3 regions of the Flavobacterium sp. AK-301 genome follow, and region 3 is predicted to be linked to each of the others. Evidence: riboswitches for the same ligand, from Rfam matches in the RefSeq annotation. Region 3 holds a riboswitch; each other region holds the start of a gene.
What was found. A riboswitch is a leader RNA that binds a small molecule or an ion and turns the genes downstream of it on or off. The one in region 3 is predicted to bind cobalamin.
Positions count from the first base shown of each region.

Region 1: it holds a riboswitch for cobalamin, as region 3 does, so the genes downstream of both, AC4FQX_RS06715 (TonB-dependent receptor plug domain-containing protein) here and metE (5-methyltetrahydropteroyltriglutamate--homocysteine S-methyltransferase) in region 3, are expected to answer to the same signal.
Region 2: it holds a riboswitch for cobalamin, as region 3 does, so the genes downstream of both, AC4FQX_RS10065 (ribonucleotide-diphosphate reductase subunit beta) here and metE (5-methyltetrahydropteroyltriglutamate--homocysteine S-methyltransferase) in region 3, are expected to answer to the same signal.

Region 1 is NZ_JBZEES010000003.1:186,056-190,348, reverse strand. Features, by position in the region: gene AC4FQX_RS06720 (DUF5074 domain-containing protein) at 1-455, opposite strand, end outside; gene AC4FQX_RS06715 (TonB-dependent receptor plug domain-containing protein) at 459-2,522, opposite strand; cobalamin riboswitch at 2,668-2,875, opposite strand; gene AC4FQX_RS06710 (L-threonine 3-dehydrogenase) at 2,965-3,906, opposite strand; gene AC4FQX_RS06705 (hypothetical protein) at 4,107-4,293, opposite strand, start outside.
Region 2 is NZ_JBZEES010000006.1:35,262-39,554, reverse strand. Features, by position in the region: gene AC4FQX_RS10070 (ribonucleoside-diphosphate reductase subunit alpha) at 1-710, opposite strand, end outside; gene AC4FQX_RS10065 (ribonucleotide-diphosphate reductase subunit beta) at 801-1,775, opposite strand; cobalamin riboswitch at 1,872-2,012, opposite strand; gene AC4FQX_RS10060 (GNAT family N-acetyltransferase) at 2,379-2,978, opposite strand; gene AC4FQX_RS10055 (T9SS type A sorting domain-containing protein) at 3,163-4,293, opposite strand, start outside.
Region 3 is NZ_JBZEES010000002.1:285,003-289,295, forward strand. Features, by position in the region: gene AC4FQX_RS04775 (DUF3817 domain-containing protein) at 95-364, shown strand; gene AC4FQX_RS04780 (mechanosensitive ion channel family protein) at 373-1,623, shown strand; gene AC4FQX_RS04785 (acyl-CoA thioesterase) at 1,648-2,037, opposite strand; cobalamin riboswitch at 2,244-2,434, shown strand; gene metE (5-methyltetrahydropteroyltriglutamate--homocysteine S-methyltransferase) at 2,589-4,293, shown strand, end outside.

The DNA.
Region 1 (4,293 bases), on a different contig from region 3:
TCAAAGGAACAGATATAGGCTTTACCATCAAGAAAATCAATATAACGGGGCTGTCTGCCAATGTGGTTCTCATCGACCATAGGAATTTGTCGTATGGATAAACCGGTTCTGGCATCAATAACATCGATGATATTTGAAACATTGATAATACAGTATAATTTATCTCTATATAACTGTAAATCATTAGCTGTATCTCCTAATCCTCTCTGATTTTTTTCTAAAAAATAATTCTTTTTAAGGACCGCTTCTTTAAAGGAATAATAAGCAATACTGCTATTATTCATACTAAACAGTCCTTCACTACAGATATAAAGTGCAGTAGCTTCATTTTCTGTTCCGGGAGGATTGACCACACTTGGGGGACCTACATATTTATCACTGTCATCACAGGCTGCAACAAAAAACAGGCTGATGAAGAGAAGGAATACTATTATTTTACCGGAAATATACTTCATTTTTTATATTTTAATTATAAGTGTGCCTCGAACGGAACGTCCGGGCATCGGATAGGATTTAACTACTTCATACTGGGAATCAAACAGATTCAGTATTTCTACACTTGAGGAAATATCAACCTTGTCCCATCTGAATTTTTTATTGAACGAAACACTGTGATCTGAATATTTTCCAACATAGTTTTCGGGGATATTCTCTCCGAGTTTGTAACGACTTCCGGAATAAACGGCTGCATAGGAAACGGTAACGAAAGGATTATCAAAGCTGATACGTCCGGAACCGGAATGTTCGGGGGTATAGGCTATTTGATGTTTGTACTGCAATTTCTCTACTTCATCCGTTTTTGAAGTCACATCCCATGCTTTTTGAAGCGTATAGGTTCCAGAGAACGTAATACTGTATTTATCGGACGGTTTTATCTGTGCGTCAAACGTGATATCGGTGCCGTATATATCTACTTTTCCTACATTGACAATTGACCATTTGAATATATTGGCTGAGGGTCTGGCAACAATCTTATCGTTTACGTTATTATAATAGGAATCAATACTTACGGAAATAAAAGGAATATATTTTCCAATACTTTTTACCCAGGTAATCCCTGCATTATATTGTTTTGTAAATTCCGGTTTCAGATCGGGATTTCCTACTTCTGAATAGTACAGATCATTAAAGGTGGGGACTCTGAAAATACTTTTATACATCAGTCGTAAACGCAGATCTTCTTTACGGAACAGTTTATATGAAAAACTCAGAGAGGGAGATAAACGGTTCTGATTCTTACCGCTTTTGCCATAATTAATACTGTGATTGTCCCCTACATTCTTATCATAGTTTACCTGCTCTTCTACGATAGTGGACAAAACATTTCCTAATACGGAAAATCGTTCTGTGGTATATTTGGCAGCAAAGACATTCAGAAAGGAATAACGAGTCGGATAAGCAAAAACTTTCAGGTCGGCATTCATTGTATTAATAGAAGCGTCGGAAGCAATGGATAAGGAAAGGTTCTTAATCGGGTTATATAACAGGGTTCCTGAAAGGTAATATTCCCATTGATAATAATTGTTCTCTTCTTTGCCTCCTGTACCGCGATAACCGGAATCCAAATAACGCTGATAAGCCCAGTTAAATTTGGAATTAGCCTGAACGGACCATTTTTCGTTCAGATCATTTTCATAATGTCCTTGTACAAAGAATGTTTTATCCCATAATCGCTGAATCGGTTCGCTTTCGTTATACCAGATATCTGCTCCGGGCAATCCTCTTTCTGACTGATAGTAATAAGCTTTTGCACGAAACTTACTGTGTTCATTAATATTGTAGAACAATCCTGTTTCTGCACGAAATACTTCTACATCGGAATTGGTTCGTTTGCCTTTTGAAGTTAGGTCTCCGGCGTTTCCAAAATGAGTCGTGTAAGGATATCTTCCGTCAGAATACATATATTCTGCATTAACTGATGTGGACATCTTTTTAGTAATATGGTTTTCAACCAGAAAACGGGGGTTTATCAGACCGAATGAACCTCCTTTAAGTGTAGTTCGAATAGTATATTTTTCGTTTTTTCTGAATTGTGGAGATAAGGTCTGTACGTTTAATACTCCTGCAGAAGCAAATAATCGTGCGGTCTGGAATATATTATCGCTTTGCCCAGCATTTAACGAAATACTTTCAACATTGTCCAGAGAGAATTTCCCCAGATCAATCTGCCCGGTCTGAGCATCGCTTATTGTAATCCCGTCGTAACTGACTGCGGTATGATTTGCTCCAAGGCTTCGTACTGAAATTGTTTTAAGTCCTCCGATTCCTCCATAATCTTTTATCGTAACTCCGGAAAAATACTTAACGGCATCGGATAACTGCAATACATTTAACTTCTCAATAGCATCAGATGTAAGTATCTGCATCGGAGTTGTTGAGCGGGCTGCTCTCTCTTCTGCATACTTTTTTATTATTACTTCTTTCATCTGATGAATACTGTCTGTTTTGTTTTGTGAAAAACAAGCAACGGAAAGAATACTCAGAACAATACTGTAATAAATTTTTGAACTACTAAAATACATTGTGCCATTTTGATATTAAAAAATCAAAAAGCTTTTGTTAGAATAAATATACAGCAGAAATAAAGAAATCTCTCTATCTATGTTATGCTTAAGCTCCATTCCTCGAAAGCTTTAAACTTATTGCTGGATCTCCGTTAAAACTGAAACGGAATCCTTCATTATGGCAGGTATTCTGACTTACTCAACTTTGAACGGCCTTCCCATTTTATAAAACAGTGGCAAAAGAATTGTTCAAAATCATTTTATGAGCATACAGCAGCGGGTCTGTTCAGGATTCTCACCTGATTCCCTTTTATTGCAAATTATCAAAATATATTCTGATAATTTGCAATACCATAATCACTGGCAAAAATACATATTTTTTTAGATAAAGGTCTTTTTAAAGAGAGAAGTATTCGATTTTCAGTACTCAGTCGCAGTTTTCAGTTTTGAATACTGAAAACTAACGATTAAGATGTTCCAGCATATCTGTAGTCATTAAAGCCAGGTCAAAATCGTGATGCCACTGCCAGTCTTTTCTTGCTGATGAGTCATCAATACTCTGCGGCCAGCTGTCTGCTATTTTTTGTCTGAAATCGGGAGAATAACTAATAGTAAATTCGGGAATATGTTTTTTGATTTCTTTTGCAATATCATCGGGAGTGAAGCTCATTCCGGATAAATTATAGGAGGATCTGATCTTTATTTTTTCAGCGGGAGCCTGCATAATGGAAATGGTCGCTTTGATAGCATCATCCATATACATCATAGGAAGTCCTGTGTTTTCAGATAAGAAACATTCATATTTTTTATCCTGTAATGCTTTATAATAAATATCCACAGCATAATCTGTCGTTCCTCCTCCGGGAGGGGTAGACCAGCTTATTAAACCGGGATACCGGATACTTCTTACGTCTACTCCATAATTTTTAAAATAGTATTCACACCATCTTTCTCCGGTCTGTTTACTAATTCCATATACGGTTGAGGGTTCCATTACGGTATACTGCGGAGTATCTATACGGGGAGTTGTTGGTCCGAAAACAGCAATACTTGAAGGCCAGAAGACTTTTTTTATCTTTTTTTCTTTGGCTAAGTTCAGTACATGAAAAAGGGAGTTCATATTTAAATCCCATGCCATTGCCGGATTTTTTTCTGCAGTAGCGGATAGCATCGCTGCCATTAAATAAATCTCATCTACTTTATATTTATCCACTATTTTTTCAATTTGATTATAATCCATTGCGTTGACAACTTCAAAGGGTCCGGAAGCCATCATTTTTGCATTTCCTTCTCTTATATCTGATGCTATTACAGCATCGGAACCATATACACTTCGCAATTTCATGGTCAGCTCTGTTCCAATCTGACCACAGGCTCCGATAATCAAAATAGTGGTATTCATTTAACGGGATTTTAGATGCACAAATATAGTACTTTCACCCTTTAAATAGTGTTACTTTAACAGTGTAAAAAAATTATGATACACCATATTTAGAAGAAAGAACCAAGAGTTAAAAAATAAAAAATTATACAATATTATTAAAAATCTTTATTAGTCTTATAATTAAAGATATTTCATTGAAATTAACGATCAATTAAATGCTAAAACGACCAGATACTGTACAACCAAGTTGCTAATATTATTACGGGTAATAAGATTAAAATGACATTTATTTTAAAATATACTTTTTTACCTTTTATTTTATAATATACTAATTCTGTTGTCAGATATAACAGCCAAATTAAAAAAGTCCCTCCCACATAAAATATCCAGTTTGTCAAATTTGCC
Region 2 (4,293 bases), on a different contig from region 3:
TTATAAACCTGCGGTTTATTCCGATTCACGTTATCTGTAAAGAAAATATAAGGCAGTCCTTTCTGTTGTCTTGACTCCAGAACTTTTGCCCAAATTTCTCTTTTATAAGTATCTCCGTCTATCATTTCCTGCATCCAGTAATCGGGAACACAAACGGCATAGAATAAATTCTGAATAGGATTCCCTATATTTTTAATGGATAAGAATTCTTCTATATCGGAATGGTCAATATCCAGATAGGCAGCAAATGCTCCTCTACGGACTCCTCCTTGTGAAATGGTATCCATAGCGGTATCAAAAAGCTTCATAAAGGATACTGCTCCACTACTCTTTCCATTATCGGTTACTGCACTTCCTCTTTCTCTCAATTCTCCAAAATAGCCTGAGGTACCTCCTCCTATTTTGGTCTGCATAATCACTTCACCGAGTTTATGGGTAATTCCTTCTATATCATCGGGTATGTGTACATTGAAACAGGAAATAGGCAATCCACGTTCTGTTCCCATATTTGCCCAGATAGGAGAGCTTAAACTCATCCATCCTTTTTCTATCAATTCCTGAAAACTTTTCTGCAGTTCAGGAGCTTTCAGCCGTTTTGCTGCTCCTGCTGTTATTCTTTCTATAGCTCCTTCTACAGTTTCTCCTTTTAACAGATAACCTCTATTCAATATCTGTTCGCTTTCTTCATTTAACCACCAAAGTCGTTCCATTCTATTTATGCTTTTTATACGTTTTATAACCGATTAATCTCTTCGGGAAAGACTAATACGGGCTTCTTAAAAAATTTTATTCCTCTTCTGCTAAAATAAATCTAAAGCAGTAATACTTTTATCATGTTTTGTATATTCTACAGGTCTCTTTGCAAAAAAATCATCCAAACTGTTTGCAAATACTTCTTCTTCAAACCATTTCATCGGTCTGTATTGTTCTTCTGTGATAAAGAACAACTTAGAAAAACCGATCTGAACCAGACTGGCATCTATTCTGTATTTCATAAAGTTCAGAATATCTGTTTTACTAATCGTATCCAATTCTCCTTCGGAAAAAATCCAGTCTAATATCTGTGATTCTATACTGATCGATTCAAGAATGATCTTTGTTATTTCTTCTGATTTGTTCTGATCGATATAAGAAGGGAATTCTTCTTTAATCTTATTAATAATATACATCCCGGCATTAGCATGCACTTGTTCATCAACGGATGTCCAGGCAATAATGTTACTGGTGTTTTTCATATATCCTTTAAATCTTGTAAAGTATAATATGATGGCAAACTGACTGAAAAGAGAGACATTTTCAATTAAAATGGTAAACAGAACCAGTGATGTAATGTACTCTTGCGGCTCTTCGCTTTTAGCGTTTTTTAAAGCATTGTTCAGATACTGAATACGGCTCTGCATCACGGGTATTTCGATGAGCTTATCAAATTCATTGGTATACCCCAATACTTCAAGTAAACGTGAGTAAGCTTCGGAATGGCGGAATTCACATTCTGCAAATGTGCTTCCCAGACCATTAAACTCCGGTTTTGGAAGATGATTGTACAAACTACCCCAAAACGATTTCACTGCTACTTCTATCTGAGCAATAGCTAATAAACTTTTTTTAACAGCCTGTTGTTCAGCATATGATAAATGAGAATGAAAGTCCTGTAAATCAGCTGTAAAATCAATCTCTGAATGTACCCAAAACGATTTGTTAATAGCTTCTGTGAATTGTAAAACCTCCGGATACTCAAAAGGTTTGTAGCTTTGTCTGTAGTCAAAAATACTCATAATACTTTTTATTATTGATTAATAAAAAGCAATGTAATAAAACTCAAATTTTTCAAAAAATCTGATCTCTTATGGCATTGCCCCTGATGCGAAAGCAAAATCATTCTGTGCAGGAAAGGTAATCTGGCTTGTAATAAAAATATTACTTTACAGTTGCGCGACAGCTCGTGAATCTCACACGATTCCCCTTTATTATTTTATTGTTGGAATAAAAAATCCAAACACAAAAAACAACTTATTTTAACGACTTCAAAGGTAGCCACAAATTCAGAAGAAGGGTAATTTACTTTTAAACAATTGTTGATAAGTGCTCTTTTTTAAAGAAATTTCATACGCCATTTTTTTATTTAATCAAAAAACAAAAAAGCTTTATTTCTTTTAATTTGTTAATAGACAAAACATATTTTATCTCATATCAAAAATCAACTATTTTCATCTCATTATTTTGATATTTAAAAACGTTTTTAATGTTGATCAAATCTCTTTATTATGGTATCCAAAAAACTTCAATATTTCATTTTCAATGATCTGCTTTTTGTGTTTTATCAAGATTTTTAATTCTAAAAACAGTGTTCTATATTGCCATTTCAATAGATTAACTTGTTACAAAATTAATTTTTCTTTAAGTCTGTTTTTCACTTCCGTTTCCCATTCCGCTTTCAGTATACTCAGTACAATGCTGTCCCGTCTGCTACCATCCGGTTTCAATGCATGACTACGTAAAATACCTTCTTCTTTACACCCTATACTTTTCATTGCTGCTATACTCCTCTTGTTGTTGTTATCCGCACGAAACTCGACTCTTTCCATTCCCATTTTTTCAAATGCAAATTCTAAAAGAAGAAACTTACACTGCTTATTCAGACCAGTTCCCTGATACTGTTTTCCATACCAGGTATATCCTAATTGTAAGCATTTATCTGAAAGCTGAACATCATAGAATCTTGTACTCCCGGCATAGCTATTATTTCTTTTATCCAACACAATAAAGGGATATTCTTTTTCTTTTTCTCTTTGCTGCACTGCTGTATATAAATACTTTTTTAATGTTTCTTCTCCGTTAATGACAGCTAAAGAATACTTCCACAGTTCCGGTTCTGTCCGTGAAAAATGACGTAGATTTTCAAAATCAGATTCTTCCAAAGGACGCAGACAAACAATATCGTTTTCCAGTATATACTTTTCTTTAAAATTAAAATCCATAACTGTTCTTATTTTATTCTTTATTTTCAATGGTTTTATCTGATATTCAAATTAGAAAATATACTTTCTGCTCAGACAGTATAAAAATAAAAAAATTCCCGGTTTTCTGGATACAGAAAACCGGGAATAAAAAACCTTTACAATTTAGAACATATTCCAAGCACTAACTCAACTTATTATCGTATCAGTTCTTTATTATTTTATGACTAAACAATCCCTCGGAAGTGGTTACTTTTAAAACATGAACTCCTTTTTGAAGTCCCTGAACAGAAATACTCTGTCCTGATGGTGTTTCTTTTTTAACCAGATGTCCGTTTAGATTATAAATTTCTATTCCCTGAACGGTACCGGGTGCATCAATATAGATAACTTCCATTGCAGGATTAGGATAAACTCTGATTGTTGTGTTTTCTGTAATTTCTTCTTGCACAGGAAGGCTTAGTTTACGACTCCATATATCGCCTTCTGTTACGGCTAACGGTAATCGATCTATTACAGTAGCTCCATCTGCACGTTCTACGATTTTTACAACTCCATTTTCCATAACATAAGGCATTACAATAAAATTCCCTTCATTAATTTCAAAAGGGACTTCGCAGGTATAGGTATACTTATTTTTAGTAACGGTAATATCAGTTAAAAAAACACCATTTAACTCAAACAATCCAACTCTTGTAACGGTTTCTGAAGAAGGAACATATACCTCAAAAGAATCTTCTACAGCCACCTGAAAGAAATTATCCTGAGCTGTTTTCAGTTGTAAATGTTTTAATACAGTTGCTGTTCTAAAATTAAAACCTTTTTCGCCCAAAATAGTAATCGGCAACTTATCAATCAGATGTGATCCTTCCGGACGAGCAACAATTATTTTCTTCTCTTCTTTTTCTATATATGGCTGAATAATATATTTTCCTTTTGAAACATCAACAGGTATTTGACAAGTATAACTATTTCCTTCTCCGGAAATCGTGATATCGGCATAAAAAGTACCGTTATTACTAAATAAACCAATTTTTACCTTTTGCTGATCTGCTGAAACAGCGGCACGAACCTGAAAAGTCTCATCCGTTTTTACTTCATACACATTATCAGAGGCTGTTTGTAAGGTTAAATGCTCTTTTATATCTATCTTATCTTCTATCGTTACACTATATTCAAGAACAAAAGGAGCATGTGTCTGCGATTCCAGTCCCCAATCCAATACTAAAATCGGATAACTACTATTCGTCATTTTACAGACCAACGTTTCTCCTATATATTCTCTTCCGGCAACAAATACACCGTCATTATTATGTTCTAAATCTACAGGTATTCC
Region 3 (4,293 bases):
TAAAAACATAAAATAATGATAATGATTTTCTTTTCCGTTTTAGATCCCTTAGTTTTGTGAAACTTAGTATTAACCTTTCTTTATAATTATCATAATGATTCGATTTTTTAAGATTATAGCCTTTTTAGAAGGAGTTTCTTTATTAGTACTCTTATTTATTGCAATGCCTTTAAAGTATATGTATGAACTTCCTGAATATGTTCGGACAGTTGGTATGGCACATGGTCTGTTGTTTATAGTATACATTTTGCTGGCAACAATGCTTAAGTTTGAAACTGAATGGTCTCTGAAAAAATATTTTTATATCTGTATTGCCTCAGTTATTCCTTTTGGAACTTTTTATGTTGAAAAGAAAATGCTTTAATCTTTTAAATGGATAAGAAATTATTTAATTGGGTATACAAACTTCTTAAAGATATAGATGTAAATGAGCATATAGCCATATATGCCAATTTGCTTGTAAATATCATCATCATAAGCATTTTAGGATACTTGCTGGATCAGTTATTTAAAAAATTACTGATAAATATAGTAACCAGAGTAGGAAAAAAAGTAAAAATACAATTTGATGAATATCTGGTAGATAATAAAACAATTGCTTATATAGCACATATTATTCCGTTATTCTTTATTTATGAAACCATCCCTTTAGTACTTTCCGGTTTTGTAAACTGGGAAAATTTTTTTGATAAAAGTATAAGTATTCTTATTGTTTTTCTTCTTTTAGGTATTGTAAATAGTATGATGAATGCCTTAAAGAATCACTTTAAAAAAACACCTGCTTTTGCAGATAAGCCACTTGACAGTTATATTCAGGTTGTAAAGATTTTTTTATGGATCATGGCTATTACAATCATAGCGTCTATTCTGTTTGATAAATCTGTTAATTATCTTCTAGGAACCTTTGGAGCTGTTTCTGCAATAATAATACTTGTCTTTAAAGATACAATTTTAGGTTTTGTAGCAAGCATTCAGGTATCTGTTAATGATATGGTACGAATTGGAGACTGGATTACAATGGATAAATTTGGTGCAGATGGTGATGTGATCGAAATTAATTTAGCAACAGTAAAAGTGCAAAATTTTGACAAAACAACTACTACTATTCCAACTTACAGTTTAATATCGGATTCATTTAAAAACTGGCGTGGGATGACTGATTCAGGTGGACGCCGAATAAAAAGGTCTATTCTGATAAAAGCTACTAGTGTTCGGTTTATTGATGCCTCTGAACTGGAAAGCTTTAAAAAGATACAGCTAATTTCTTCTTATATTGATCACAGACAAAAGGATATTGAAAAATGGAATACTGCAAATAATATTGATAAGAACTTATTCATTAATGGTCGTAATCTGACAAATTTTGGATTGTTTCGAAAATATATTAATCAGTATCTTTCTTTACATCCCGGTCTTAATAAAGATATGACTATGATGTGCAGACACTTACAACCTACTGCTCAAGGGCTTCCTCTGGAGATTTATGCTTTTGTAAGTGATAAAAGATGGCTGAATTATGAATCTATAATGGCAGATATTTTTGATCATATTATTGCTTCTGCTAAATATTTTGATCTTGAAATATATGAATTATCTTCTGACAGTACCGGAGGAGGTTTATAAATTATAAAGAATCAGGCTGAGAAACTATTTTTTCAGCCTGTCTTCTGTATATTCTACAACTGTTTTTCCATGTGGCAAAGGTCGTCCAAAACTATCCAGACTTACCATAGTAATTTTATCCACAGCAATGATTGTTTCATGTGTCATTTTATTTCGAACTTCACACTTCAGAACTATGGATGTCCTTCCAAATTTAACTACCTGAATACCTATTTCGATAATATCTCCCTGTTGTGCCGAGCTCATAAAATTGATCTCAGACATATGTTTTGTTACTACTCGGGGATTCTCTAACTGAATAATAGAATACAACGCTGCTTCCTCATCAATCCATGCTAATAGTTTTCCTCCAAATAAGGTTCCGTTAGGATTTAAATCTTCCGGCTTTACCCATCTTCTACTGTTGAATCTCATATCCTGATTTTTATGCTAAATTAAGCCTTTTTCAATAAAGTAAGTTAGTTACAAAGGAGCAAAGTTTTTTAAGGTAAAAAAAATTAATAACTAAATACTGCAACTGAAAACTTTTGCTCCATTGAAACTCTTAATCTTTAAATCTTTGACTCTATAGTTTATTAAAATAATAGTTGTTATATTTGTTTATTAAGTTCTTTACTTTATTTCTTTCAAATGAGATAGGTTCCGAATTAAGATCCGGATTTAAAAGGGAATCGTGTGTAAATCACGAACTGTCGCGCAACTGTAAGTAACATCATAGTTTTTACCCCACGTTGTCCACTGTCATTATTATGATGGGAAGGACGGTAAAAATGTTATAAGTCAGGATACCTGCCTATTTCTACTTGACAATACTTTCGCGATTTGAAGTAATTGGTTAAAAAAAATATTCAGGGAGTAAACTGTATTTCTTTCTGTTTATTTCTATTTTCCATATTCTTTTAAAGTATTGTGAAATCATGCAAAGAGCTTTTAACTAATTAATTAATTTTTTAAAAGCAAAAAACATGTTTACAAACAACCTTGGCTATCCCAGAATCGGTAGCAACAGAGAATTAAAAAAAGCCTGTGAAAAGTACTGGGCCGGCAAAATTTCGGTAAAAGAACTCTTAAGTGCCGGAAAAGAAATTCGAATTCATAACTGGAAACTTCAAAAAGAAGTAGGAATTGATTTAATCCCTTCTAATGATTTTTCATTTTACGATCAGGTTTTGGATTTATCTTTTGCACTTGGCGCTGTTCCAAAACGTTATACAAAACTTATTTCTAAAGAAATAGATCCCATTGACCTTTATTTTGCAATGGCAAGAGGTTATCAGCAGAATGGATTGGATATTACCGCAATGGAAATGACAAAATGGTTTAATACCAATTATCATTATATCGTTCCTGAGTTTTATAAAGATCAGGAATTTAAATTATTTTCTAAAAAAATAATTGATGAATTTATAGAAGCAAAACAGAATAATATACTTACTAAACCGGTAATTATAGGTCCTGTTTCTTATCTTTTATTAGGAAAGGAAAAAGAAAGTGGTTTTGAAAAAATTGATTTAATAAATAGACTGCTTCCGGTTTATTTTGATATTATAAAAGAACTTATTGCTAACGGTGCAGAATGGATACAGTTTGATGAGCCTTTTCTTTCATTAGATCTGAATGAAAAGGAAAAAAAGGCTTTTCAGTATGTTTATACCGAGATAAAGAAAGTTTTCCCTGAGCTGAAAACCCTTTTGGCAACTTATTTTGGAGGTTTAAGAGATAATACTTCATTTGTTGTTTCTCTTCCTGTTTCAGCACTTCATCTTGATCTGACGAATGATCAGGAACAATTAGAAGATATTTTAAAAAATATTCCTGAAACGCTGATACTTTCATTAGGTGTGGTAGATGGAAGAAATATCTGGAAAAATGATTTTAGAAGTTCTTTAAAAGTTATTGATTCAGTATCCAATAAAACAGGGAAAGACAGAATTATTATTTCTTCTTCCTGCTCTCTACTACATTCTCCGTGTGATCTGGATTTAGAAACAAATGATACGGTGTTGATTCCTGAAATAAAACAATGGATGGCTTTTGCAAAACAGAAGATTGAAGAAATAGTAGTATTAAAACAGCTTGCCAACAGTGAGGACATTACAAATGCTGCCACTAAATTAAAGGAAAACATTAAGGTACAGGATCTTCGCAAAACTTCAGTTTTAATTCATGATCTTAAAGTAAAAGAACGCGTTGCTCAGATTACAGAAAAAGATACCCATCGTAAAAATCCTTTTTCAATAAGAAAACAACTACAGAAAAAAGCTCTAAATCTACCCCTGTTTCCTACAACCACAATAGGCTCTTTTCCTCAGACTGATGAAGTACGAAGCTGGAGAGCTCAGTTTAGAAAAGGAACTATTACCTTAAGTCAGTATGATGAGCTTATTCGAAAAGAAACAGAAGAAAATATCCGTTTTCAGGAAGAGATCGATATTGATGTTCTCGTTCATGGAGAATTTGAACGTAATGACATGGTAGAATATTTTGGAGAGCAGTTACAGGGTTTTGCTTTTACAAAAAACGGTTGGGTACAAAGCTATGGAAGCCGATGTGTGAAACCTCCAATCATTTATGGAGATGTCTCCCGCCCTACTCCAATGACGGTAAAATGGGCAGTTTATTCACAGTCACTTACTGATAAACTGGTTAAAGGGATGCTTACAGGACCTG